DNA from 2 places in the Neobacillus sp. DHD-1R genome. Region 1 is predicted to be linked to the other one. Evidence: predicted binding sites of a transcription regulator. Region 1 holds the regulator's gene; the other holds the start of a gene.

Region 1 (7,526 bases):
CGAGTGTTTCTTTCACTCTCACATTTCCATTAAATTCTGCCTCACCTAAAATTTTGGCAGTTCCGATTGTCACATTTCCGTTTGCTTCACTTGTGCCATAGACACGAAAAGCAGAACATTCGACATCATTCACAATCGTTCCTTCGCCACGAATGCTGATTTTATCGTATTGGCCTCCGGGGTAACTTCCTGTGCCATTAATGATAAGGTTTTTGCTATTTCCCATGTTCTTCCCCTCCCTTAAACCTTTCGAATGTCACTAATAACGGCATTTTTATCCTGTGAAAATTCTTTGGTGTATTCTACGACACCTATTTGGCAGTTGGCGCCAATCTTGACTTGATGACCCCGCACGACTTTCGCTTTTGTATTTTCTAGCTCAACGATGTCTCCTTCAATGATGTCCGCTTCTAATTGCGATTTGAAAAAGGATTTAAATAAAGTGCTGAAAAAAGACCCTTTATGCTGCTTGACAATAATGGTTTGACCGCCAATTTCTGTCGCTTTACATTCACCATAAATCTTAATATTAACTTGATCGGCATTTAAGAGCCCGCCAATGGTAAACCGATATTCCCCTTTAAAAAGCTCCGCTTCACAATCATCCTTCACCGCAAAAAGACCTCGAAGATTGATTTCATCACATTTTACTTTTCCACCAACCGTGACTTTGCCTGAAACCTTTAACTGTTTTACATAGAGGTTTTCATCAATCCTTGCCGTTCCTTCAACAGAAAGCTTTTCCGCCTCGATATTCCCATTAAAGCGGGCATTCCCGTTCACTTTGACGGTATCCGCTCCCACATTCCCCTTCATTGTACCTGACCCATTGCACTCAAACGCCGTACACTGCACGTCACTGTTGATCGTTCCTCTACCATTAACCGTTACTAAATGGAAGTGGCCTCCGTTAGACGAACCTAATCCATTAATGACCAAGTCTCCTCTACTTTTCGTATCCATTGCCAGTCTCCTTTATAATAATTTTGCTTTAATTTCTTCCATACACCCCATAAGCGATAGAGACACGATTATTTTTGTTCCCTTTTCAAAATGGAAGTCTTCTGCATTTATCAGTAACAGACAGGATGACACTCCAAGCTTACGAGTAATGATCAAGTCACAGCTTTTTTGCTTAATGAGCTGCTCATTGTCTTTTAACAGCTGAAGCAGCATTTTTCCTTCATCTAAGTTTATATCGCCTGATTCTAAAAGTTTCTCTAATACATATATCTCCAACATGCGTGAAAAATTAAATTTATCGTTGCTGCCTTTATCTTGTTCTAAATAAAAATTCATCACTTCATTCGAAACAATGTTACGTTTTACTAAATCATCTTTGTCTAACTGCATATCACTAATATTAGGTGAAAACATATCTGCTAGTTCATCTAATGACAAATTTTCTTTCATGGTTTGTATCTTGTTAATTCTCTCTAAGATTTTTTCTTTAGGGAAAAAGGTTTCTTGACCCGTAAAGGTTGATTTTCGAATAAACCATTCTTCCGGAATTAAATCTTTACGCTTCCATCTATATAGCTGTCCGTAAGAAATTCCTGCATAATCCAGTAAATCCTTTTTAGATATTAACTCCTCGCTCATGATTGAAAACCCCTTTCTATTTCTAATGTAACATAACACTGTTACGTTGTAAAGTTAGACTTGAGCACAAAAAAAAAGGGCCTGCCCCCCTAACTTCAACATATCGCTGACCTTTTCAATTAGCGATTATAGATTGAATGTTAACATGGGGGTCTGACCCTTTTCTTATTCTTCTATATCTTCTGTCGGATAATGTTTTAAAAAGTAGATCAAGGATTGCAGCTCTACTGCTAAATCAATGTGATGCACCCTAATTGATGCAGGCACATTTAATCTTGCCGGCGTAAAATTTAAGATTGCTTTTACATCTGCATTCACAAGCCGATCCGTAATCATTTGTGCAACGGGCGCAGGAACGGTAAGGATGGCGACCGAGATTTTTTCCTCCGTTAACACATTCTCCAATTCATCCATGTGATACACGGGCACCTCACGGATCTTCGTTCCCATTTTTGCCGGATCCACATCAAAGCCACACTCTATTTTAGTGTTATTATTTTTTAAAAAGTTATAGTTTAAGAAAGCTGTTCCTAGATTTCCGACGCCAATTAATGCAACCTTTGTTAATTCATCTTGATCAAGCGTTTTCCGAAAGAATGTTAAAAGGTAATTGACGTTGTAGCCATAGCCCTTTTTCCCCAAGGCCCCAAAATAGGAAAAATCCCTGCGAATAGTGGCTGAATCTACCTTTACCGCCTCACTTAATTCCGCTGATGATACCCTTTGCTTCCCAGCAGTATGCAGGTTTTTCAAAAACCGATAATAGAGGGGCAGCCGTTTCGCTGTCGCCTGTGGTATCTTTGTCGTTTCGTTACTCATACTCTCCCACACCCCTTCCTTTTATTTAACTTGTTCGCTTCGCTTAAAATCACCGTTCTTACCGCCCGTCTTCTCGACTAAATAAGTCGGTCCAATGACCATGCTTTTATCGACTGCTTTACACATATCATAAACGGTTAAGGCACAGGCAGAAGCAGCTGTGAGCGCTTCCATTTCCACACCTGTATTCCCTTTTGTTTTTACAGCTGCAACTATAGATAATTGGTAGTTCTCATTTTGCCCTTTTTCCCATGAAAAAGAAATATTGATCCCTGTTAATGGAATAGGGTGACACATCGGAATGATGTCCCATGTCTTTTTGGCAGCCATCACCGCTGCAACTTGGGCTACTGCTAAGACATCGCCTTTTTTCATTTCATTGTTCGTTATTTTATCAAAAATTTCTTTGCTAACAGTAATACTAGAATGTGCAAGAGCCGTTCGTGCCGTCTCTGGTTTGTCACTGACATCGACCATTTTTGCTCTGCCCTCTTCATTAAAATGAGTAAATTCAGCCATCAATAAATCCCCCTACCCCAAAATAATACACTATTTTCACTAGTATGTGTGTGAAAGTTTGCACTAAATATACATTTTTTCGCTGATAAAAGAAATCCCGCCAATCGAAAGCCCCGCTTTATTGCCGATGTTCAGGATATACGGTACACTAATTATAGTTAATAGAGGTGAATAAAATGATTTTATTGCAAGTGAATCAACTACAAAAATATTATGGTGCTGACCTTATTTTATCTAATATAAAACTGGAATTACAAACACGGGACCGTGTTGCCCTTGTTGGCCGTAATGGTGCCGGCAAATCAACATTATTGAAGATTATTGCCGGGCATTTGTCACATGATGGCGGCGAGATCATCAAACCCAAAGAAGTGACCATAGGCTATTTAGCTCAGAATACTGGCCTTGAGTCCAATTTATCCATTTGGGATGAAATGTTGACCGTTTTCCAACATCTGTTGTCGATGGAAAAGTCATTGCGGCAGCTGGAGACTAAAATGGCCGATTCTAGTGTATACGAAGACACTGGAAAATACGAGCGAATCTTATCTGAATATGATCAACTTCAAGTGAAGTTTAAAGAGCAGGGAGGCTATCAATACGAAGCCGATATTCGCTCTGTTTTACATGGGTTACATTTTAATGAAAGTTCCTTGATGATTTCAAGTTTAAGCGGCGGGCAAAAAACAAGGCTTGCCTTAGGAAAGCTATTGTTAACCAAACCGGATATTCTAATTTTGGACGAACCGACCAACCATCTTGATATTGAAACTCTTTCCTGGCTTGAGCAATATCTGCAAAGTTATGAAGGGGCCATTTTAATTGTCTCTCATGACCGTTACTTTTTAGACAAAGTCGTCACACAGGTTTACGAGGTATCGCGCAAGCAAATTGGGCGGTTTACAGGTAACTATAGTGCTTACCTTGAACAAAAAGCGGCCAATTATGAACGTGACTTAAAACTTTATGAAAAACAACAGCAAGAGGTCGCTAACCTGCAAGATTTTATTAATCGGAATTTAGCAAGGGCCTCAACGACCAAACGGGCGCAAAGCCGCCGAAAAAAGCTTGAAAAAATGGAGATGATGGATCGGCCACTTGGGGACGAGAAATCGGCTGCATTCTCCTTTGAGATCGAAAAACAAAGTGGTAATGATGTTTTGATGGTAGATTCTTTAGCGATTGGGTATCAAGGGGAAATGGTTTCAGAGGCGATCACTTTCCGGGCGTATAAAGGGGAAAGTATTGCTCTGGTTGGTCCAAATGGAATCGGCAAATCAACGCTATTAAAAACGATTATTAAGAAGCTGCCTGAGTTAAAGGGGACCGTCAAATATGGATCAAACCTTTCGATTGGTTATTATGATCAGCAACAGGCTGAATTAACTTCTAATAAACGTGTATTAAATGAGCTATGGGATGATTACCCTTTAAAGAGTGAAAAAGAAATTCGTACCGTTCTCGGTAATTTCTTATTTTCCGGTGACGATGTGTTAAAAATTGTCTCTACCCTAAGCGGCGGGGAAAAAGCCCGTCTGGCACTCGCTAAACTTATGTTGGAAAAGGCCAATCTGCTAATTTTGGATGAGCCTACGAACCACCTTGATCTTGATAGTAAAGAAGTTCTTGAGAATGCCTTAATTGATTACCCTGGCACCATTCTTTTTGTCTCTCACGATCGCTATTTTATTAACCGGATCGCAACGAAGGTTTTAGAATTAAGTCGAAAGGGCAGCGATGAGTATTTAGGTGATTATGATTATTATCTAGAAAAGAAACTGGAGCAAGAGGAACTCGAAGCATTAGCGCTCGCTGCGGCAACGAAAAAAGAAACTTTAGTGGATACCTCAGAGAAAAACAGTTATCAACAGGATAAGGAAAGTAAAAAGCTTGAACGGCAGCGTAAACGAAAACTAGAAGAAATAGAACAACGAATCGAAGAGCTCGAGAAACAAATCCAAGATTACGAGGAAAAGCTCTGTGAACCTGACATTTTTCAAAACCATGAAAAAGTATTAGAAATTAATCTAAAAAGTGAACAGGCTAAGGCTGAGCTTGAGCAACTAATGGAAGACTGGGCCGAACTTGCTGATTAATGGTTGAAACCGGGTGGCTGCCCGGTTTTTTCTTTTAAGGAAAAAACCAAAAAATTTTCGTTGATATTCAACAAATTTCAAAGAGACATTCGACAATTTTCTATTATTTTATACAAAATCCATGCTCCTTTCGACAGCTTTTTTACTTATCAACACAATCTAAGGGTTTTTCCACAATCTTATTCACAATAAAAAAGTATTAACAGTAGGTTATCCATATACTTTTCCACAATATCCACAATAAACACCATAGTTATTCACATTATCCACTTAATCCACAGACTTATCCACATAAAAGAGTATTAAATAGTGTTTTCTAAATGGCTTATCCACAAAAAAAGATGTCTCAAAACAAAGAAATACGTCTCAAAAGGGTCAGACCCCTCAATTAACACTCAATTATAGTCGACTGGTTGAAGCAGTACAGCTATAGGTTGAGATTGTGGGGTCTGACCCTTTATCTTGAGACATCTCTTTTTGAGACATCCTTACTTATTAAATATTTCAATTTCCAGTCCCGGATTAGCATTAAGGTCAAGACCAGCCCTGATTCCTTTTTCAAACATCACACTGCCGGCTGCAGCAATCATCGCAGCATTATCCGTACATAGTGATAATGGAGGTATCACTAATTCAACCGCAGGGTTTTTAGAAAAAGTCGTCTCTAACGCTTTCCTTAAACCTTTATTGGCAGCAACACCGCCTGCGACTAACAATTGATTAACACCATAGTGCGCGACTGCTCTCTCCGTTTTTTTCACCAGCACTTCAATCACACTTGCTTGAAAGCTTGCGGCCAAATCTTCAGGCGTGATCACCTCACCACGCTGTTCCGCATTGTGAACCGTATTGATAACCGCTGACTTAAGTCCACTGAAGCTGAAGTCATAGGAGCCCTCTTCCAGCCAAGCTCTTGGCAAATCTATTGTGGGGCTTCCATCCTGGGCTAAGCGATCGATATGTGGTCCGCCAGGATACGGCATATTTAAGGTCCTTGCTACCTTGTCATAGGCTTCCCCTGCGGCGTCGTCCCTTGTTTCTCCAATCACTTCAAAATGACCATGCTCTTTCATAAAAACAATCTCTGTGTGCCCGCCAGATACCACTAGGGCCAATAGAGGAAATTTGAATTCTGTTACTAATCTATTTGCGTAAATGTGCCCGGCGATATGATGGACAGGAACAAGTGGAATGTTATGGGCAAAGGCAAGTGCCTTTGCCGCATTTACGCCAATTAAAAGCGCTCCTACTAACCCTGGACCTTCTGTTACGGCGATCGCATCAACCTCTGAAAATGTTAAGTTTGCTTGATGCAAGGCTTCCTCCATCACTATCGTTATTTGCTCGACATGATGACGGGAAGCAATTTCAGGTACAACCCCGCCAAATCTTTTATGACTTTCAATTTGCGAGGCCACTACATTGGCCACTATTTCGCGGCCATTTTTTATAATTGCCACAGCCGTTTCATCGCAGCTTGTCTCAATTCCTAATATCAATAAATCTTTCTTCATAAGTTCACCCACATTATTAATGCATCTTCCTGATTATCCGAATAATAATTTTTGCGAATCCCGCCATTTTGAAAACCTAACTTTCGATAAAGGGATTGGGCCACATGATTGGTTACACGTACTTCAAGCGTCATAGTCCTTGCCCCTGCTTCGCGGACCACAGATATGAGGTTAGTCAGTAATGCCTCTCCTAGCTTTTTTCCTCGATATTCAGGTAAAATGGCTATATTCGTTACATGTGCCTCATCAACCACTACCCATGTTCCACAATATCCGATGATTTTATTGTCTTTCTCCAAAACAAAATAGACAGCAAATTTATTAATGTTTAATTCATTATAAAATGCTTCACGGCTCCATGGTATTGTAAAGGAGGCATGCTCCACTTCAAGTACTTGATCTATATCCTCTTCCCTCATAGAACGAAAAACAAAAGTTTCTGCCATTTATCTCTATCCCTGTCCATTTAAGATTTTCCCTTTTGCCTCCAACCACTTAGCCTCCGCTTCTGCCAAACGAATATAATTGGGTACAAAGGAATGAATGTCTTCCCCTGGTCTGTCCTTACCAAGCATCGCAAGCTCTGCTGGCCGAGGATTATGTTCTGTCACACTGGCGAAGATGGCTTTTGTCCCTAATAATTCTTTAATTTTCTCTTTATGAATAGGTAAATCATTACCCACAAATAAGATTGGCAGGCTGACTTTCGTTAATTTAGCAGCCCAGTCTGCTAACATAACTAACTGATCCTGTCCCACAGCGATCAGCTCTCCGTTTTGATATTGGTAAAGTGCTGTATAGACCTGCCCTCTTCTGGCATCGAACAATGGTGACACAAAGCCATTAAAGTAGCGACCTGTGCCCGCCGCCAAAATTTCCAGACTAGAAACACCGACAAGCGGGATGTTTAGGGTCCATGCTAATGTTTTCGCAATTGTTACCCCAATTCTTACACCTGTATAAGATCCAGGACCCT
Region 2 (7,526 bases), 910 kb from region 1:
CCTTGCCGTCGATTAGCACATCACCGCGTAAATCACCTTTGTAAAAGTGGGGAACAAACCCGCGTAATACGTTACAAAAGGTCGTCTTCCCACTGCCATTGGCCCCAATTAACGCGTAAAAACCGCCCTTTTCAATTTCTACATTGACGTCCTTTAACACATCGACTTTCCCGACCGGGTACTTATAAGATACATTCTTCAGTTGAATAAAACTCATAAAGCAATCCTCCAGACAATGATGACAATAAGTAAAAAGAGTAATAGGATTCTTACAACAGTGTCCTTTGTAGTTTTTTCAATCCTGTATAGGCTTGTTTTTTTGACAGGTGCCGTAAAGGCCCGTGCCTCTAAGGTAATGGCCCGTTCTTCGGTGCTGGCGACTGATGTTAAAATAAGCGGGGTCAAGGTGGGCAGAAACGCTTTAGCCCGCACACGTAAATTGCCTTCTGTTTCCACGCCGCGCGTTTTTTGGGCATCCATGATGGTTAACGATAACTTCTTCATTTCAGGGATAATCGTCAGGGTTGATAAAACGACATACGTTACTTTGGACGGAAGACCCAAACGTTCTAACGAATAGACAATGTCCTTAACGGAAGTGATCCGGAAAAATAGCAGCAAGGCTGACCCGATGGCTGTAATTCTAGAGGTAAGCAGTAAACTGAAATCAATCCCTTCTTGTCGCACCGAAAGGAAACTCCAGCTCCACAGGATGGTGTCACCCGGATAGAAGAAACTTTGGATTAAAAAGATAAATGTACACAAGACGAGAAGCGTCTTAATCAACAAGCCGAGTAATTCTTTAAAAACTCCTGCATATAAAGCAAGCAGCAGGCATAAGGGTACCATTAAATAGCCATACCAATACCCTTTTACAATAAAGACGGAAACAATAATAAATAGCGTAATCAAAAACTTGGTTGTTGGATAAAGATCAAGAAGTAAATTGTTGGATTTTTCCTTCATGGCAAACCCTCTCATTATCATAAACTAGGAATCTAAAAAGTTTTGACCATAATTATGCTTGGATAAGTAGCGGTCAGACATCTTTTTCACAATTGTATACGTGATGAGCAGCGATAGAATTTTATCAATGCTCTCAATAATAAGATTGGAAGAAAAAACGGATTTCCATATACCTTGACCAGAAGCTAGGAAAATAGCTCTTACCGCAGAAGAGGAGTCACCAGTTGAACCGCCAAACAAGATGACACTAATCGGTGTACTCACAATAATGACAATAAAGGTTAAAATAACGCCGACAATGATGGTTTTTCCAACGCTTGTAAACATTTTTTTGATAGAAAAATAACCTACTACCAATCCAATCACCATCGATACAATCGCAAATGGCAATTCCGTTGGAGAAAAGATTGATTTAATAACGTTCGTAAGCCCTCCGGTAACCATACCAACCCATGGGCCGGCAATCATGGCAACCAGCATCGTGCCGATCGCATCTAAATATAAGGGGATGCGCAATACTTGAACAAGCTGTGAAATGACTACATTAATCGCCACGCCAATCGGAATAAGTAAAATCGCAATCAGCGTAAAATCGTACTTCAGACCTTTTTTCATAAAATATATTCCCCCTGGGTTAAGTTTTTTTAGTAAAAACATAGGAGTAAATGGATGGAAATCTGAAAAACTAGGACGGATGAATTCAATTTTTCACATGTGTGGAACAAAGGAGTTGGTCAAAAGGTGCAGGTAAAGGACTAGGACGGGTTATGTTAATTTTTCAATGGCAGTGTAGAGTAAATCAAGAATCCTGTCGCGGTCCACATCAAAGGCTACAGTGACATTCTTGGGATTACCTGTTCGCCCCTTCTTATCCACTACAGTTTGCCCTCTAGTGAACTCACCCTTTGTCTCAATTTCGACATTACAAGGGATGAAGGTAAATAAGGAAGGATCAATCAGGTTGGCCACTGCACACGGGTCATGCATGGCATCGGCACGACCATCGCGAAAATAAAAATCGAGCATGCTGGCCACTGCTTTTCCGGTTTTATTACCAATAAAGCGAATACGATCAATATCCTCTTTATACATCGGGATTTTATTGGTAACATCTAAGCCAAACATCGTAATCGGAATTCCTGAGTTAAAAACAATTTTTGCTGCATCTGGGTCTACATAAATATTGAATTCTGCTACTGGAGTACGATTGCCGCCATCACATGCCCCACCCATAATCGATAATTGGTCAATGTTCCCGATGACCTCTGGATAGGACTTAATCAATAGAGCAATATTGGTAAGTGGTCCAATCGCAACAATGGTTACTTTTTCCGGCGATTGGAGAATCGTCTCGCTCATCGCTTCTAGTGCAGAGCGGCTGCTCACTGAATAATGCGGTGCACCTAACTCGACTCCCCCAAAACCTGAATCACCGTGGGCTACATCTGCAAGTACCAATTCATGAAGCAACGGTCCTGCCGCCCCCCTCGCAACTTCAATTTCCTCTCCAACAAAACTGACTAGCTTTAAGGCGTTTGTCGTGATCTTTTCACTCGTTTGATTACCTGCACATGTGGTAATCAGTTTTAGATCCAGTTCATCTGATGAGATGGCTAAAAGGATTGCTAGTGCATCATCAATTCCAGGATCGCAATCAATAATAATGGGTTTGGACATGTCGTTCTCCTTTTTTTAGTTTTCAAGTTTTCTAGTACTTTCGCGCAAAATCAGTGATGGTTCAAGATACAACGTTTTGTTTTTAACATCACCTCCTTGAGTGATTTGTTCAAATAAGATTTGGGCTGAGATTTCGCCCATTTCGTAAACGGATTGCTCAATGGTCGTTAACTTAGGGTTTAATAACTGGTTATATTTAATATTGTCAAAGCCAACTACCGATAGATTATCTGGTATGGTAATCCCTAATTCAACTGCTGCCTGATACACACCAAAGGCCATTAAATCGTTAAAGGCAAAAATCGCTGTAATGTCCTTATTGGCCAATAAGGTTTTAGCTGCCCGGTATCCCCCATCCATTTGGTAGTCAGCAGCTAGGATAAGATCTTGATTGAAGGGAATACCCGCTTCTCCTAGAGCCCTCATATATCCATTCAACCGGGCCTTCGAGTTTGGAAAATGCGCCGGCCCCGTTATACAACCGATTTTTGTATGAGAAAGATCCAGTAAATGTTTGGTTGCTAGATAGCCCGCTTTTTCGTTATGAATCGAAACACCACTAAACGTTTGGTCATCTACCCCGCGGTCCAGTAAGACGATCGGAATATTCTTCTCTCGCGCAATTTCTTCTAGCTGCGGAATGGTTTCAGCACTAGAATAGGTAAAAATGATGCCATCGACATTTTTTTCCTTCATTAAACTTACATACGTTAATTCTCGTTTCGGGTCTCCATCGGTATTACACAAAAAGACATTGTAGGCATGTTTATTAGCAAAATCCTCCACACCTCTAACCAGCTCGGGGAAAAAAGGGTTTCTAATATCCGGAATAATTAATCCAATGGTATTGGTTTGTTTCGTAATCATACTTCTAGCAATCGTATTAGGCCGATAATCTAGCTCTTCAATAATGTCCAGCACCTTTTTGCGGGTGGACTCCCCAATCCCCTCACTCTTTTGATTAATCACACGCGAGACTGTGGTAATTGAAACATTCGCCTTTCTGGCAATATCTTTTATGGTTATCGTCATAGCAAAACCCCATATTCGGATTTAAGAAAACGTTTTCTGAAAACGTTTTCTTAATTATAATTCAATTTTCAGAATTTAGTCAACATTATATTGGTATTTTATGAGGGGTCAGTCCCCCGCCGCTTTAAAGGAATACAGTAAGTACCCCTCTTTTCTTTAAGAGAGGGGTACTGAGGCAAACTTGTCCATCCTATAAACATAGAATAGAAATAATATAGTGTTGGAGGTTTCAAATGGGGAGAACCCACCGTCCCTCCTGATTTCATCATGGTTGAATCTCAAACAAAGGGCGAATGTTTTGGTCGGCGGCAATGTGTTCAGGAAGGATAAAATCCATGGGGTCACTTGCAAGTTTAATATCTAGTTGTTTAAAGCATTCATTCACAAATTCTGAGCATATGTACTCATCATCATCAATATGACGGCCGATCCCTAATCCGATGCGGGCAACGATTCGGGCAATTTCGACTTTATCATAGTTTCGATTTAATAAATCAACTGCCTTTCCGAGCATTTTATTTATCTTTTCTTGATCAAAAGTGGGATCATCCAGTAAGGTATGCCTCGCTACATACAGGTTGCCCTTATACTTTTTTCTGCTATTTTCATAATTATAAAGATAATGTGACAAGGGAACAGCCCTGACACCATCGTCCTCCACGCTCTCTAAAACAATAACTCGGTCATTCCAAAAGCATAATAAACCCACATGGCTAATTAAAGAAGCTGAAGCTTTTTTGATCAGCTCACTAACTAAATATTGACCGCTGCAAAACAGAATATCTCCCGTCTTTATTTCATTTCTTGCTTGCTGATATGAACGCTGCGCAATGCCGATAAATTTACTGGTCCCCATCTAAACTCTCCTCTCTCTCACTCTCTATTTTTTAACTATTCTAAAAATATTAAACCACAAAATCTTTGTAAAAACCAAGAACCGCCTCCAAGATCTACTTCACATACTTGTGCCAAAATGTAAAGGTTTTCAATAAAAAATTCAAATTTATGTCACAAATATTGTGAAAAACTTCACAAACTTGGTGATATACTAACACCATCAACTGAGTAATTAATAAACAAGCAGTACAAACATCCAGCTTAAGTCATTTTTCACATTTTATATAAAAAGGAGATTGTTAATATGGATAACAGAAATAAGAAAGTAAACCGGGTTGTCTTAGTAGGAACAGGTGCTGTCGGCTGCAGTTATGCCTATTCAATGATTAATCAAGGAGTGGCCGAAGAGTTAGTTCTTATTGACCTGAATGAAGCAAAATCAGAAGGCGAAGCGATGGACCTTAACCATGGCATTCCATTTGCTCCGTCACCAATCAAAGTATGGAGCGGTTCTTATCAGGACTGTGAAAGTGCGGACTTAGTGGTCATTACCGCAGGATTAGCACAAAAGCCTGGTGAAACCCGCTTACAATTAGTGGAAAAGAATACAAAAATCTTTAAAGAAATTGTAAAAAACATTATGGCAAGTGGATTTGACGGGATCTTCTTAGTCGCCACAAACCCTGTCGATATTTTAACCTATGTAACCTGGAAAGAGTCCGGCCTGCCAAAAGAACGGGTTATCGGTTCAGGTACGGTATTAGATTCTGCGCGTCTCCGCTTTGCGCTTGGTCAGCATTTTAACATGGACACAAGAAATGTTCACGCCTATATCATTGGCGAACACGGAGATACAGAGCTTCCGGTTTGGAGCCGTGCTTCAATAGGGGTTGAAAGACTTGGAGAGCTCCCAGCTGAAAAACTGAATGAAGAATGCTTAGAAAACATTTTCGTTAACGTCCGTGATGCGGCCTATCATATCATTGAACGGAAAGGGGCAACGTACTATGGAATCGGGATGTCTCTAGTTCGAATTACGAAGGCGATTTTAAATAATGAAAATTGTATCTTAACGGTATCCTGCTATCTAGAGGGACAATATGGACTTCAGGATGTGTTTATCGGTGTTCCTGCGGTTATTAACCGTGGCGGAATCCGTGAAGTCATTGAAATTGAGCTAAATGAAAAGGAAAAACAACAATTTTGTCACTCGGTTACAGTATTAAAAGAAACCATGAAACCTGTTCTTTAGTATATTTTTCGATTAAAACTCCTTAGATAAAGAGAAAATCACGAATGAAAGCAGATGAAACTATGGTAACGATCAATCATACAAAAAAGGGTTATTTTATGATGGCTGTTTTATGGCTGGCCTATGTAACCTTTGCGATGAACTGGGTGGCGGGTTCTTCATTGACGCCCCAAATCACCGAAACGTTTTTCGGTGGACCGGTGGATCCGATCATTTCTCAATTAGTGAATTATTCGATTACGACTGCTCGTGTATTTGCCAACATTTTAGCCGCGATGGTGCTTATGAAGTTGGGGCCTAAAAAAGCAGCAGGCACGGCAATCGGACTTTTAATGATGGGACTTGTCGCGATTTATCTCCCTAATTATTGGGCCTACACCGTCGCGAGGATGGTCATGGCCGTAGGAGGCTCGATGGTCATTGTCTACATGAACCCGATCGTGGCTCACTATGTCAACCATCCAAAAACAAAGCTGCGCATTAATGCGGCCAATACCGTTTCCTATAATGTGGGTGCCTTTATTGTCGCCGTCTTATTTACGGTTTTTGCCAAGCAAATGGTGGTCAACTGGCGTTTAACGTTAACCTTTTTCGCCTCTTTAACGATCTTGTTTTTTATCGGCTGGCTTTGGAAAGCAGAGACCTTTGAAACGAAAGAATCAGGCGGAAAAGCTGAAAAGTATGGCTATAAAGACGCGCTCAAGGACGGATTTCTCTGGCGCTATGGCCTGGCGTTTGCTTCCTTTTTAACTCTGTATGTATTATCGTTAGTGAGCTTTAAAGCGATTTTTGATCAATATACCTTGTTAAATGGCTCGGTTACGAACCTATTAATCTCAGGTTTTGGCATTCTCGGAACCTTTGCTGGGATTCGCATCGGGAATAAAGGGGTGCTGCGGAAACCAGTCCTTCTGTTTTCAGGGATTGTGATGGTAGCAACCTTTGCCCTTGCCATCGTCTTTGCCAATAAAATTCCACTTCTATCGTACACACTCATTTCGATTTCGGGATTTGCGATGTATATCCAGTATCCAATCTTTTTGAATCTGCCCCATGAATTAAAAGGGATGACTCCACAAATATTGACGATTATGTTCGGACTATTCTGGGCGATCGCTTATGCGGGCCAAACCATCGCTACAATTGTGTGGAGCTTTATTTTAGGACACTCCGGATACACACCGGCCATGATATTCTTTATAGCAGCCTCCAGTTTGTACATCTTCTTAGTGGCTACCTTCCCGGAAACAAAACAAAAGGAAGCAGCCATACGAAGAGCAGCATAAGTTACAAAACTCTTTATTTATAATGATTTAGTGCCGACCATAAGTACGTCTAAGTTTATTTTTCGATGGACAACGCAAAAAGCTCTATGGCAATATGCCATAGAGCTTTTTTTAACCCTTATTTTCTTGTTTATAAAAATATTGCCGTTAGTTTAATATGTCGACATTCGCTTTTCAATCGCTTCTCTAACTTCTTTTCCTGTTGCATGTTCCTTAACAATCTTCATTATGATTTGGTGGATTTCGTTAACGTCAGGTTTTGCTTGTCCATCCAGTTGATTGATTGTATTTGTTATAAGTAAATTTAGCCATGTTTCTTTTAAACGTTCTGGCTTTTCCTTGTTCTTTTGACCAAGGATTGATTTCATTTCATCGACAATCTGGTTCTCTGCCCTTTGAAGATTTTCAGTTAATCTACCACGTTGATTAGTAGGTATTTCTTCGACTAATTTTTTTGCAGTTTCAAGCGTAACAAT

The links. The regulator Rex, encoded in region 1, represses fermentation and respiration genes when NADH is low (regulators of the CRP and FNR family bind a similar motif). The targets are predictions, from matches to a motif close to TTGTGAAATATTTCACAA.
Region 2: AC3ANL_RS02840 (L-lactate dehydrogenase) is a predicted target of Rex. The motif match lies at 4,693-4,710, and genes of this name have one in related genera.

What each region holds. Positions count from the first base shown of each region.
Region 1 is NZ_CM173232.1:5,104,945-5,112,470, forward strand. Features, by position in the region: gene AC3ANL_RS25080 (cytoplasmic protein) at 1-226, opposite strand, end outside; gene AC3ANL_RS25085 (polymer-forming cytoskeletal protein) at 241-963, opposite strand; gene AC3ANL_RS25090 (YhbD family protein) at 976-1,602, opposite strand; gene AC3ANL_RS25095 (redox-sensing transcriptional repressor Rex) at 1,768-2,421, opposite strand; gene moaC (cyclic pyranopterin monophosphate synthase MoaC) at 2,443-2,940, opposite strand; gene AC3ANL_RS25105 (ABC-F family ATP-binding cassette domain-containing protein) at 3,117-5,036, shown strand; gene tsaD (tRNA (adenosine(37)-N6)-threonylcarbamoyltransferase complex transferase subunit TsaD) at 5,525-6,550, opposite strand; gene rimI (ribosomal protein S18-alanine N-acetyltransferase) at 6,547-6,996, opposite strand; gene tsaB (tRNA (adenosine(37)-N6)-threonylcarbamoyltransferase complex dimerization subunit type 1 TsaB) at 7,003-7,526, opposite strand, start outside.
Region 2 is NZ_CM173232.1:600,775-608,300, reverse strand. Features, by position in the region: gene AC3ANL_RS02870 (energy-coupling factor ABC transporter ATP-binding protein) at 1-217, opposite strand, end outside; gene AC3ANL_RS02865 (energy-coupling factor transporter transmembrane component T) at 214-966, opposite strand; gene AC3ANL_RS02860 (ECF transporter S component) at 991-1,581, opposite strand; gene AC3ANL_RS02855 (nucleoside hydrolase) at 1,732-2,643, opposite strand; gene AC3ANL_RS02850 (LacI family DNA-binding transcriptional regulator) at 2,659-3,675, opposite strand; gene AC3ANL_RS02845 (YiiX/YebB-like N1pC/P60 family cysteine hydrolase) at 3,941-4,531, opposite strand; gene AC3ANL_RS02840 (L-lactate dehydrogenase) at 4,817-5,764, shown strand; gene AC3ANL_RS02835 (MFS transporter) at 5,809-7,050, shown strand; gene AC3ANL_RS02830 (metallophosphoesterase) at 7,203-7,526, opposite strand, start outside.